One region of the Paenibacillus sp. P3E genome, then DNA from elsewhere that is predicted to be linked to it. Evidence: riboswitches for the same ligand, from Rfam matches in the RefSeq annotation. Region 1 holds a riboswitch; the other holds the start of a gene.
The links. Region 1 has a riboswitch for FMN ahead of ribD (bifunctional diaminohydroxyphosphoribosylaminopyrimidine deaminase/5-amino-6-(5-phosphoribosylamino)uracil reductase RibD). Riboswitches for the same ligand answer to the same signal wherever they lie in the genome.

Region 1 (6,350 bases):
TGATCTTTCTGCGGCAGAGATGCCTGTAGTCGTATCCTTATGATCGACGGAGACGGTAAAGGCGGTACCATGGTTGTCGGTGTTATTCGCCACCATAGGCTGGAGATCCAGCTCCTTCGCCCGTTCTGCCGTAATCGGCACGCAGACCAGTCCGCGTCCCTCGGTAATCATGAAGTTGATCACTTCCGGTGTGGAGCGTTCGGCTAGCGCGATGAAGTCCCCTTCATTCTCACGGTCTTCATCATCAACCACGATGATGACCTTGCCACGCATCAGATCATAAATCGCGTCCTCAATCGGGTCCAGAACACTGTCGTTTTTTGCTTGCTGGCTCATCTTTCTGTCCTCCTGACAGCTTTACGTTAACCCTTGCGGGCTAGACGTAAGCCTGATCATAATTTATACAAACCCGTTCGCCGCAAGAAAGTCGTGGCTGATCCGGGAGCTGTTCTCTTCTTCCGCATTCCCTGAACGTGAACCATAATTCAACAGGTGGTCCACATATTTACCGAGCACATCGCATTCGATATTGACCCGGTCCCCGTTTCGCTTGTGAGACAGGACCGTTTCACCGAGTGTATGGGGAATGATTGAAACTGTAAACGTAGAGGCGGAGGTGTCAACCACGGTCAAACTGATGCCATCGATCGTAATGGAACCTTTGGGAATGATGAACTTGAAAAGCGATTTACGCTCCGGCGCTATTTCGAAGACCACCGCATTCTGATCCCGCTTGACCGAACGAATCTCACCGGTTCCATCCACATGTCCTTGAACAATATGTCCCCCGAAACGGCCACCTGCAGCCATGGCACGCTCCAGATTCATCTTGCTTCCGCTGCGCAGCTCCTTGAGTGTGCTGTTGCGGTAGGTCTGGGGCATAACATCTACGGTAAAAGAATGATCTCCGAGCGATGTCGCCGTCAGGCAAACACCATTGACGGACACACTGTCGCCGATCTTCAAATCATCCATAATGAGGGAAGCGCCGATATTCAGCACCATCATTTCGCCGCCGCTGGTAACCCCGCGCAGGACACCGACCTCCTCAATCAAGCCTGTGAACATGTGATCCCCTCCTGAAATTTGCTTTAACGGATAGGCGTCCCGCTGATACACACATTATCCCCGAGCAGTTCGACTTCCAATCCTACGAGTGTGATCGCGCTCTTCATCAGCTCTACACCGGCAAAGTCGAAGGTTCCAGGTGCAGCTGCACCTCCACCGACAATCTTCGGAGCGAAGAATAGAATCACGCGGTCCACCAGCCCGCTCTCCAGCATAGCGCCATTGAGCGTTCCACCACCCTCCAGCAGGATTGAACCTATCTCTAGTTCACCTAAAGCGCGCATCGCCGCCTTCAGATCCACACGCGGTCCGGTGCCGCTGACAACGATCTGCACACCAGCGCCGAGCAATGCCGCCCGCTTTACCGGATCCGCTGATTCTGTAGTAACGACAATAGTAGGTGCCTCGCCATCACTTACGACAGCGGAATCAAGCGGAATCCTCAGCATAGAGTCAATCACGATGCGAACCGGATTCAGTCCTGGTACATCCATTCTGGTCGTTAAGGAAGGGTTATCGGCAATCACCGTGTTCACACCGACCATGATTCCCTGATGACGGTGCCGGAGCGTATGTACGATCTCCCGTGCCTGTCCATTGGATATCCATTTGCTGTCCCCTGTCCGGGTCGCCAGCTTCCCGTCGAGCGTGCTGGCGCTTTTCAGGGTGACAAAAGGCTGCTTCGTCAAAATATACTTGATGAATTTCTCATTTAGACGTTGTGCACGGCTGCTAAGGAGGCCCACTTCAACCTCAATCCCCTGCTCACGAAGCATCGCAATGCCTCTTCCAGCAACCTGAGGATTAGGGTCCTCACAAGCCACAACCACACGGGCTACACCTTCATCAATCAGTCTTTGGCTGCAAGGCGGGGTCTTACCGAAGTGGCTGCAGGGCTCAAGGGTTACATAGGCTGTACTGCCTTGAGCCTTCCCTGCCGCCATATTCAGTGCATGCACTTCAGCATGGCCTGTTCCGCGCTGTAAATGGGTGCCCAGCCCGATCATGGCACCGTCTTTCACAACAACACAGCCGACTACCGGATTAATTCCCGTCTGCCCTTGCGCTCTTTCCGCCATATCCAGGGCCAGTGACATATAAAACTCATCGTTCATTGTATCCATGTCATGCCTCCGATCCTAGCTGTATCTTTCCTGATTCCGATCCAAACAGAAAACCCGCCTCAATCTCCAGGTGGAGTTCAAGACGGGTTATACGAGAGTTTACTGGCAGTACTAAATAAAACTGTGCGGTTCACAGTCAAAAAATTCAAATGTGAAAGTTCGCACATAATATTCGATAACACTGCAGCACGCCTGTCTATATAAGCACAGCACGTCAGTCAATCTCTCCTTCTTCCATCCAGACTATACTGTCGGTCCCGGAATTGCACCGGGTCCACCGTCCGTATGAGACATACGAAGCGGGTAGCGGACTAAGCAGCGCCATCGGCATTTTCAGCCAATCGCAGAAGCATCACCGCCGGTAGGGAATTACACCCTGCCCTGAAGGATTGATCATATTTAATTAGTTTCAAGTTTTGCCTACAACAAAATTATCACTTTGACACAGGAAATGCAAGTGCGTTTATGAAATTAACTTTATTTATGTAACTTAATTATCTTTTTGAATCCGAGTATCTGCACGCAATAAATCACGGATCTCGATCAGCAATGCTGCTTCAGGAGAGGGTGCCGGCGGCTCGACGACCTCAACTTTTACCGTTTCCTTGCGCTTAAAGCGGTTAGCCAGCTTCACCACCATGAAGATAGAGAAGGCAATAATAAAGAAATCAACCACTGACTGCAGGAACACCCCATAGCTCACTACCGCCTTTCCATGAGTGAAATGTAGTCCGCTTAAATTAATGCCTCCGGTGATTATCCCTATCAGCGGCATAATAATATCGGCAACCAGCGAGGATACAATTTTCCCAAACGCTGCACCAATCACCACCGCTACTGCCAAATCGAGCACGTTGCCCTTCAGGGCAAACTTTTTAAATTCCGACCACATTTGAATTCCCCCAATGTTTTGAATTTGAAGTTATTATATCATCTCTAAAACCTTTTTAAGAAAGTATTTAGCATGTTTCAATGAGTCGGCTGTAAACCGAAGGCGGATACTGCTGTACCCGTTCGTAAGCGATCTGAGACTGCTGCCGGGAAGCCGGGGCACGGATTCATGCATGAGGGAGCCTAGAGATTGAAGTCAGGTTACCGGCCTATGTTAAAAATGCACGCGGCAATCACTCTGCCGCGTGCATTAATATCTATATGATGAGGGTGAAGCTTACTGTTTGCGTCTTCTGAATACCATACTGAGGATAAAGCCGACAAGGATCAGACCCAGACCTGCCAGGTAAATAGGCAAAGGACTGCTCTCTCCAGTCTGCGGCAGCTTGCCGCCTGAAGCCTCGGCAACCGTTCCTTTTGGAACGTCATCGTCGTCGACCTCTACTCCGCCAAGCGGTATGTCATCATCAATCGATGTTACAGCCGTTGGTGATGCAGAAGGTGATGAAGACGGCGTTAATGACTGTGTTGCGCCCGGAGTTACTACAGCACCTGCAGGAATCTGAGGCTCTTCGATAATAACACCCGGTACTTCTGTCACTGCAGGAGTTGGTGTAGGCCCTCCCGGAATAAAGCTTGGCGTTGGTACTGTTGTTGGTACTACCGTCGGTGACGGAGTTGGCGACACGGCCGGTGATCCTGTCGGCGTTGTGGACGCAGATGGAGCCGGTGACGGTGATTCGCTAGGTACTGTAGATGGTGTTGGCGTTGGCACCGTTGATGGTGTCGGCGTCGGCGTCGGCGTAGCCGGTGTCTGCTTCGTATTAAGCACAGTCAGGTTGATATTGGCTGAAGAGCCAATGGTGACCGGATACTCACGGGAATCCAGCGTATATCCTGAAGGAGCAGCCGTTTCAATCAATACATAGCTGCCCAGCCAGATATTGTTGAACACCGCACGACCCTCTATATCCGTGGTCCGGGTATTGACTAGCAGACGTTCAGAGCCGTTCAGACGATAAAGATCGAACGTTGCCCCTGCAAGTTTTAGTGCGCTGTCTGCTGCGTCCAGCTTTTGAACAGTCAGGGTTCCACGTACACCGCTGCCGGTTCCCGAACCGCTGGAGACACCTACAATAATCTCTTTAGTAGTGTCCTGGGTAACCAACTTCACATTATTACCGCTTAGATTGACGGTATTGGTCAGCTTATCCCCGGTATTCGCAATGATCAGCGATTGATAATCCACAATATATGCGGAATGAATATCATGGAGGAAGCTGAGGATGAATTTCTGCTTACCGTCAGCATCAGCGCTGATGTTCAAGGTATAATCTGCATCTTTTACGAGCTCCGGAGCACTCTTGCTAACCTCCCCATTCACTCCTACTGTAGTAGGATAGAGGTGGAAGGAATCGGGAAGCAGGATCTGGTTCGAGCTTGGGATGTCCGTCAGCACCGCATTCTTCACAGTGGATTGTGAGCGATTGACAACCATTGTCCAATTTAGCTTATCACCATTCTGCAGGCCATCCTTAAAGACATATTCCCCTCCGTAAGGAATGTTTACAGAAGCAGTTAAATCCTTGGATACTTTTTGGGTGCCATCCAAGAGCTTTGCTGTGTTAGACACCTTGGAATCAATCAGCTGTCCTTCCAGAAATGTATTGAACACTACATAGTAAGGAGAATTTATGGCATTTATAAATTTAATCTTTAGCTCGTTGCCGGTTCCGACAGAATAACTATATGCATTCTTGGGAACCTCTAATCCCTGGGACGGTTTACCATTAGCATCGATATTCATGTTATAGACCCTGAGCGAGCCATCCCCCATGGTCTGTCCGGAGGTCAGGATATCGGTTATATTCGGGTCGGCAATCGCCTTGCTGTTGTAATTGATTCCAATGGTCCAGGTGAACATTTTTTTACTAGCATTATAGGCTCCGGTTTTGAAACCGTTATTCTTGACCTCGGCACGGGGAATGAATAATCCCTGGGCTTCCGTCCAGAGCGGCGGGCCTTCAATGTCCTGCCAATCCACCCGGGCGTTGTTCACAAAATTATCGGTGTTGCCATAAAGCCAATCATTGTTGAATTCTGTGCGGTAGGTGATGGTATGGGTTACTGAGAGAGGCTTCGTAAACTTGAGCTTGAACCCGGATTTGGGCTCACCCGGTTTATTCAGTTCCCACTGGTAATCGGACTCACTCAGGACTGTGCCGCTTGCATTCCTTACGACCAGAGTTCCCGGAATGAACTTTTGCCCTCCCTGCGGGAAGGTATCCGTCACCACTACGTTATTCATTGGATAGTTGTCACCGTTCACGGTGATTTTCCACTCGGCAGTATGATTCGTGTAATCTACACCTGACAGAGTTTTATAAATGACGGCCGGACGGATCTTCTGTGTCGCGTCTACACTGTAGGTGCTGTCCGAGACATTATTGGTAATGGTGGTGTCCTTCAATATACGGCTTAAGGACTTGGTTTTATATTCAATACGGTAGGCTGAAGAGATACCGTTCAGGAACTCCAGCTTGAAACCGTTTTTCTCAACATCGATTAAGCCAGTTACTTTATAATCCACGTTCGGCAGAAGAGGAGTTCCCTTGATCGCCGTACCTGCAGAATTCAGTGTCACCGGATAGACCACTAGGGAATCCGAAACCAGGCTTTGCGTATAGTTGAAGTAGTCCTTCAGTACCGCGCTGCCTTGCGGAATCACCTTATTGTTATAGTTGTACTCGATCGCCCAAGTAATGATCTGCTTACCCCATTCATAGTTCGTTGCCACCTTATTCAGGCTTCCGCCACGCTGGATGGTTACGGTAGAGGATGAGCTTACAGGATCACGTCCTGCCCCTGTAAAAGTGGCCGTATTCGTGAAGCTCTTCAACGAATCACTGACTACCGCCGTCGAATAGGCAATACGGTAAGCACCGCTAATGACAGGATCCGTGAAGCGCACAGTCAGTATTCCACCCGTGACTTCAGCCGCATATTTGCTGGTGTCAACCAATGCACCTACAGTGACTGTGCCATCCAGTTGTATGCCCAGTTGATATACAGCCATTGAAACAGTACTGTCCATAGATAAGCCTTCAGGAATCGGGTCAGTAATCACAGCTCCCGTTACCGGCTCCAGCTTCTTGTTGACATCGACAGTCCAATCAATATGATCTGCATTGAAGCCGCCCGATACGCCTTTCTTCTCAATGGTTGAACCCACAGATGGCTTGAAGTTAACCGTAACCGTCTGGGAGC
Region 2 (6,350 bases), on a different contig from region 1:
GAAAACTGCTGGGAGCCGAAGAGGAGGGTGTGAAGGTATGGCGCGGGATTCCTTTTGCTGCACCTCCAGTCGGGAAGCTGCGGTTTCGCGCGCCTCAGCCGCCTCAGCCGTGGGATAGCGTCAGAGAGGCCCTTTCATTCAGTCCGGTAAGCCATCAGCCTGTGAGCACCAGTAGTACACGGTTTGGCGGTACATCCCCGGACTACTCGGAAGACTGTCTATATCTGAATGTCTGGTCTCCTGCGGAAGCCGGGGAGAGCTTGCCGGTGATGGTCTGGATACATGGGGGAACCTTTGTGACCGGAGCCGGCAGTCAGCCGATGTTCGACGGTACCCGGATGGCCCGCAACGGCAAGGTTGTTCTGGTTACTATAAATTACCGGCTGGGGCCGTTCGGATTCGTACATATGTCCCCATTCGGCAGTGAGTTCGCTTCAAATGCGGGTCTGCTGGACCAGATTGCGGCCCTGAAGTGGGTACAGGGCAACATTAGCGCTTTCGGTGGCGATCCACAGCGTGTTACCGTCTTTGGAGAATCAGCGGGCAGCATGAGCATTGCTGCGCTGCTGGCAATGCCCGCCGCGCAGGGGCTGTTCGCAGGGGCTATTATGGAGAGCGGGGCCGGGCAGACGTTGCAGCCGGAGCAGGGCCAAGAGATTGCAGCGGCTCTGCTGGCTGAGCTGGGGCTTACTCCAGGCAGTGATTTGGAGGTATTGGATAACCTTCCGGCGGAGCAGATCCTGGAAGCGGCGGCGCGGATGACTTACAAGCTGTCCGGTGAAGCGCTCAGCATGTTTTTCCAGCCGGTTATTGAGCCTATGACGGTGCCTGCTGATCCTGCTGAAGCTATAGCGGGTGGGTCGGCACAAGGAATTCCGCTGCTGATCGGCACCAATCTGCATGAAGGGAATCTCTTCTTCCGGGAAGAACGGCCGGGGGAGAGCTTCGAGCAATCGCTCAAAGCACTGGAAATGCTTATGGGTATTGACGATCTGGCGGAGCTTGCCGTCGATTATCCGAAGTCCTGGGAAGGGCAGGCGGAGCTCCTGACCGACCTCTTTTTCTGGGGCAGTTCAATTGCCTTTGCGGAGACCCAGTCTGCTGCGGCACCCGTGTGGATGTACCGGTTTGACTGGACGGTTCAGGGCCATCCGCTGCTGGAGAAGGCTGTTCATGGTGCCGAAATTCTGTATGTGTTCGGCAACCTGCATCTGCTGAAGCAATATGGCTTGACGGTGACTCCAGACATGCAAAAGTTGTCCGAAACGATGCAGAAGACCTGGACGGCATTCGCACACCGGGGGGATCCATCGATTCCCGGCCTGGAATGGCCGCCGTATAGAGCGGACTCGCGGGCAACTGTTATTTTTGACGGGGAAACGCAGGTGGTGCTGGACCCGGATGCGGAGAAACGGCGGCGGTTATTTTCTGCACAGGCTAATTGGCCGAAGGTGTTTTCCGAGAAGACGGGCGAATAGATGAATACTACCACTAATCATTTAACATACAATGAATCCGAAATATATTGGAAGCAATATCAGAAATTTTTTCCTGAGGAACTGCGAATCGCAGAAAATAACTTACCGTCTGAAGAGTGGTGGGATTGGAACGATTGTCGTATCCATCTGGATCGTATGTACGCTCCAGATTCAAAAATTAAAGTTATTTTAATTCATGGTGCAGGCGGGAATGGCAGATTATTGGCACCCTATGCGCGGATGCTACAAAAGCATGGATATGATGTTGTGTCCCCTGACCTCCCTCCTTTTGGACTAAGCTACACTGAGTCATTACAATCTATGGATTACCTACATTGGATTGAAATACTTACAGAGTTGATCGAACAGGAAATCAAACGGGACGGTAAAACGATTGTGTTATTAGGGGCCAGCATTGGAGGCATGCTGGCTTATCATGTGGCTTCAAAGAGCAATCAAGTTAGAGGGTTAATTGTAACAACCTTTGTGGATACAAGTAACCCGAAAGTTCGTGACCAAATTGCCCCGAATAAGGCGATTAGTCGTTTGGGTAAATTCACAATGGATGCTTTTCCTTTGGTTTTGGATTCGTTACGAATTTCTGTTACAAAAGTATCGAGAATGGAATTAATTACAAATGATTTCGAATTGGCCCAACTGATTATGAAAGATCCTCGAGCGGCCGGGACAAAAGTTACTTTGCGATTTCTAAGAAGCTTCTTAAATATGAAATCCATGATTGAACCCGAAAATTTTGATGTTTGTCCAATATTACTTATTCATCCTGAAATAGATCCAATGACGCCATTTATCGTAAGTGAACCTTTTTATAAACGGTTAAAGGGTAAAAAAGAATGTGTGATTTTAGAAGGCGCCGGGCATTTTCCGATAGAACAACCAGGTTTGGAGCAGATGAAAACGGCGGTGCTTTCTTTTTTATTTGACATCGAGAAAGCACTTTGAGCAATAACATCTTGTTGTTATTTTAATGAGGTATAACCTGTCTTCTCCACCAGTTCCTGTCCTTCTGCTGATTGTATCCAGTCCAGAAACGGCTTTACATTGGGATTCACACTGCCTGCGGTTACGGCATAGAATTCTGCGGTCATTGGATACTTTCCACTCCGGATTCCCTCTTTGTCAGGCTTCACACCATCGATGGCAAGCAGCTTGATGCGATCATTCTTGTTCATCTCGGACGCATAGAACAAAAAACTGAAGCCAAGCGCATTTTTGAAGTTGCGGTAATCTGAGGTTTGACTGATGATGCCGCTCATCAAATCCATTACATCTTCCTGAGGTGGAGTCATCAGTGTGCGGTCCTCCATGATTTTCTCAAGCATTGTCTGGCTGCCGCTGCCCTGATCCCGCTGAAAGGCACGGATCCGGTCATTTTTGCCGCCCACCTCTTTCCAGTTCTTCAGTTTGCCGGCATAGATGTCCTTGATTTGCTCGGTACTCAGGGAAGACACCGGATTGCGCTTGTTGACAAAAAAGACAAACGCTTCACGTCCGATCGGCGTAAGCATAAGCTCTTTGCCCGCCCGTTTGGCCTCTTTCTGTTGGGCGAGAGAAGGGGCTGCGGCAAAAATAATGTCAGTGTCTCCGGCAATCAGCCGTTTGTAGGCAAAGGCGGTGGAGGAGCACAGGATGATGTCATCATCATTAATTTCATAGGGATCATAATTGTCTTCCGGGTACACCGCCTGCACAAAAGCGGAATAGAGCGGATACAGAGCCGTTGCTCCGTCCAGATGCGGAAGCTGGTCACTGATGTGGTAGGTTGCGGACTTACCCAGAACTGCGGCCTTGCTGTTGACACCGAACGGTTTATACTGACTGAGATTTACCTCATGGTCATCCACCACAGCGAAGCTGTTCACGTAAGCTTTGTTCAGCTCATAACCGGCTGTGGCCAGCAGGCAAAGTCCGGCGAAGACAGCAAGAGACAGGTTCCGGACCCGGCTGGAAAGTAAATCAAAAATAGCCATCACAAAATAAAGAGCCAGGCCGCAGGCAACCACCACCACAAGCGGTGCGTAAAAGGCCAGCCCAAGGGCTAAAGCAGCAAAGAAATAGCCGATAAATCCGGCAAAGGCCAGGGCAATCAGGACAAGAACAGAATAGAGCAGATTCAGAGCAACAGGTCTTTTCATAACGGCCTCTCTTTCATGAAGCAAAATATGGATAAAATGCACACATTTACAGTATATATGATTCACATTCTTATTTCTTCCAAATAATGAGATGATGCCTGAGCTTCAGAAATGATGTGTCTAATGAAAAAAATGTGAATATTTTCATAAAGGGCTAGACGAAATGAGCAAACGGCGTTATCCTGTAATTGTGAAAAATATAACGGAATACAAGATTCTCGGGGTAAGGTGAAATTCCTGACCGGCGGTGTTGTTCAAAGCGAACTAAGCCCGCGACTTCTTTTCTCTGTTTTTGAGGAAAGAACTGATCTGGTGACAATCCAGAGCCGACGGTAAAGTCCGGATGAGAGAGGATCATAAGACAAAGATGTCAGGTGCTGAAACGGGAACCGTCCTTTAAGGATGTTGTAGCCGCTTCTACTTGTGCCTTTGCCCTAAACAACCCCCGAATTACGTCCTTTTCAGACGTTTTCGGGGGTTTTGGTCTCTTATCGAGGGTTTGTATCGACAAGGAGAATGTATGATGAGTCAAGTTACCGCTTCATCTTCAGGAGTCCGCACAGCGCCGCTGCGCAGCGGATTCTGGCTGGTTGTTCTGGGCGCTGCACTTTGGGGCGTTGATCCGTTGTTCCGCATTATTCTGCTCAAATCACTGACCTCTTCACAGATTGTGCTGCTGGAGCATGTCGTGCTCTTTTTGGCCGCAGCCCCTGTGCTGTGGCGCCACCGCGCTGAGCTTAAGTCGGTCCGTCTGCGCCAGGCTGTTGCGCTGCTTATTGTATCTTGGGGCGGTTCGGCTGTGGCTACGATACTCTTCACCAAGGCCTTATCCACAGGCGATCTGAATGCGGTCCTTCTGCTGCAAAAGCTGCAGCCGCTGTTCGCCATCGGCCTGGCCGCCGTCATTCTGAAGGAGCGTCTGCCCAGAAATTTCGGGCCGCTGATCTTCGTAGCTCTGGCCGGAACGTATCTGCTGACCTTCGGCTGGACCATTCCTTTCGGCCATGTGAACAGCTTCATCGGTGTCAGCAGTCTGATGGCGCTGGGAGCAGCCGCCTTATGGGGCGGATCTACGGTGATGGGAAGATATCTGCTGGGCTCGATGAAATACGAAACGGTCACTTCATTGCGCTTCATTCTGGCACTGCCTTTGCTGTTCGTCATTACGAGTATGGAGGGGGCCCCTTGGCAGATCCATGGCGGCTTGGGTGCATCGTCAGCGATTGCGGTCAATCTGCTGCTGCAGGCGCTGCTGCCCGGACTGCTCAGTATGCTGCTCTATTACAAAGGCCTTAACACCACCAAAGCCTCTTTTGCTACGCTTGCCGAGCTCAGCTTTCCTATGACGGGTATCCTGATTAACTGGATTGTCTACCACCAGCTGGTCACATTGCCACAAATTGCCGGCTTTGCGCTCATCTGGACGGCCTTGTTCTTCATCTCGAATCAGCAGAGCCGGCAGGTGGTACCGGCAAGCCTTGAATTATCCACAACAAAGCGCACCGCCTGAGGGGAGTGACCCCAGGGCACTGATGTACAATAAGAGGCCTCCCAGCCACATGGCGGGAGGCCTCTTTTTTATCGAATAACCAGAGATAGCAGACCGGGTCAGATGATCAGTCAACCTGCTGGCGATTAGCTGTCAGTAGTCCATATTTGGAGTGAGAACAATGGAGCTATAGCCTAACTGCTTCAGCTGTTCACGGGTCAGATACATTCTGCCCCCGGTGATGAAGCTGTTCGAGGGTGTAAGCACTAGACTTGCACTGCTGCCAGTCAGCTCATACCGGTAATCCGCTGCCTTATAGGATGACTTTTGCGGCTGCAGCCGGAGATCCCAGCCAAGAGCAGCGGCCAGAGGCTTAACGAGTAGCCAGGTTACCCCCTCTTTGGCAAATGCCGCAGGAATTCCGACACTTGTACCATCCACATTAACGAAGTACTCATTCTCCTGTAATACCGGTACCTGGATAACAGGCAATTCATTCACTGCTAATTCCTGTGGAAGCTTCGACACCAGCGGGGGAGTGGTATACGGGAACAAAGCCTTCATTTCGCTATTGTCGTCCAGCAGTCTTGAGGTGCCGGTCTTCAGGTCATAGATCCATGGCAGGCGCTGGGGCTCGTTCTTGACGTATAGCAGTATGCCTTTTGCCCGGTTCCAGTTATATAGTGAGCCTTTCAGCAATTCTTTCCGCTCACCAGTGGCTGGATCATAGGTCCTGATCACATTCTGCTTCGCCGTCTCGAGATAGCCATTCTCCAGCAGGGTATGTCCATTCAGCCAGAAGGCGTCAAACCTTCTTTCGGTGGAATTGTAGATCGAGACAGCACGGGTTTCCATATTTTTCAGGTAATAGTCCCGAATCTTGGCAACGTGACCGCTATAGGGCTTAACCCCCGGGACGAAGAGATAACGGGAGCGTTCAAGGTATCCCCACTTGCCGTCAGGAGAAACCGTGTAGGGGGTTTTGCGGATAATGGTTTCTTTTTTTACATCATATACATAGCTTTGCTCCGGATCATCATAACCCGACAACCTTAGCAGCCCGCTGCCATCCTGAACAAAGGAATGGAAAGGCTCCTGCCATTTGGCATAGCTCCCATCCGCCTGTCTGGCAATAACTGCAGAATCAAAATGATCGCCATTTAACTGGCTGACAGAATACAGCTCGATTCCCTTCACTTCATCCTGATAAGTCTCATATACTTGGAC

Region 2: it holds a riboswitch for FMN, as region 1 does, so the genes downstream of both, A3842_RS19290 (DMT family transporter) here and ribD (bifunctional diaminohydroxyphosphoribosylaminopyrimidine deaminase/5-amino-6-(5-phosphoribosylamino)uracil reductase RibD) in region 1, are expected to answer to the same signal.

What each region holds. Positions count from the first base shown of each region.
Region 1 covers NZ_LVWH01000197.1:14,478-20,827, reverse strand. Annotated here, with positions in the region: gene A3842_RS23905 (bifunctional 3,4-dihydroxy-2-butanone-4-phosphate synthase/GTP cyclohydrolase II) at 1-336, opposite strand, end outside; gene A3842_RS23900 (riboflavin synthase) at 400-1,068, opposite strand; gene ribD (bifunctional diaminohydroxyphosphoribosylaminopyrimidine deaminase/5-amino-6-(5-phosphoribosylamino)uracil reductase RibD) at 1,092-2,192, opposite strand; FMN riboswitch at 2,415-2,585, opposite strand; gene mscL (large-conductance mechanosensitive channel protein MscL) at 2,683-3,084, opposite strand; gene A3842_RS23885 (LPXTG cell wall anchor domain-containing protein) at 3,361-6,350, opposite strand, start outside.
Region 2 covers NZ_LVWH01000177.1:11,559-17,908, reverse strand. Annotated here, with positions in the region: gene A3842_RS19305 (carboxylesterase/lipase family protein) at 1-1,478, shown strand, start outside; gene A3842_RS19300 (alpha/beta hydrolase) at 1,479-2,441, shown strand; gene A3842_RS19295 (PstS family phosphate ABC transporter substrate-binding protein) at 2,459-3,634, opposite strand; FMN riboswitch at 3,845-3,993, shown strand; gene A3842_RS19290 (DMT family transporter) at 4,158-5,144, shown strand; gene A3842_RS19285 (hypothetical protein) at 5,277-6,350, opposite strand, start outside.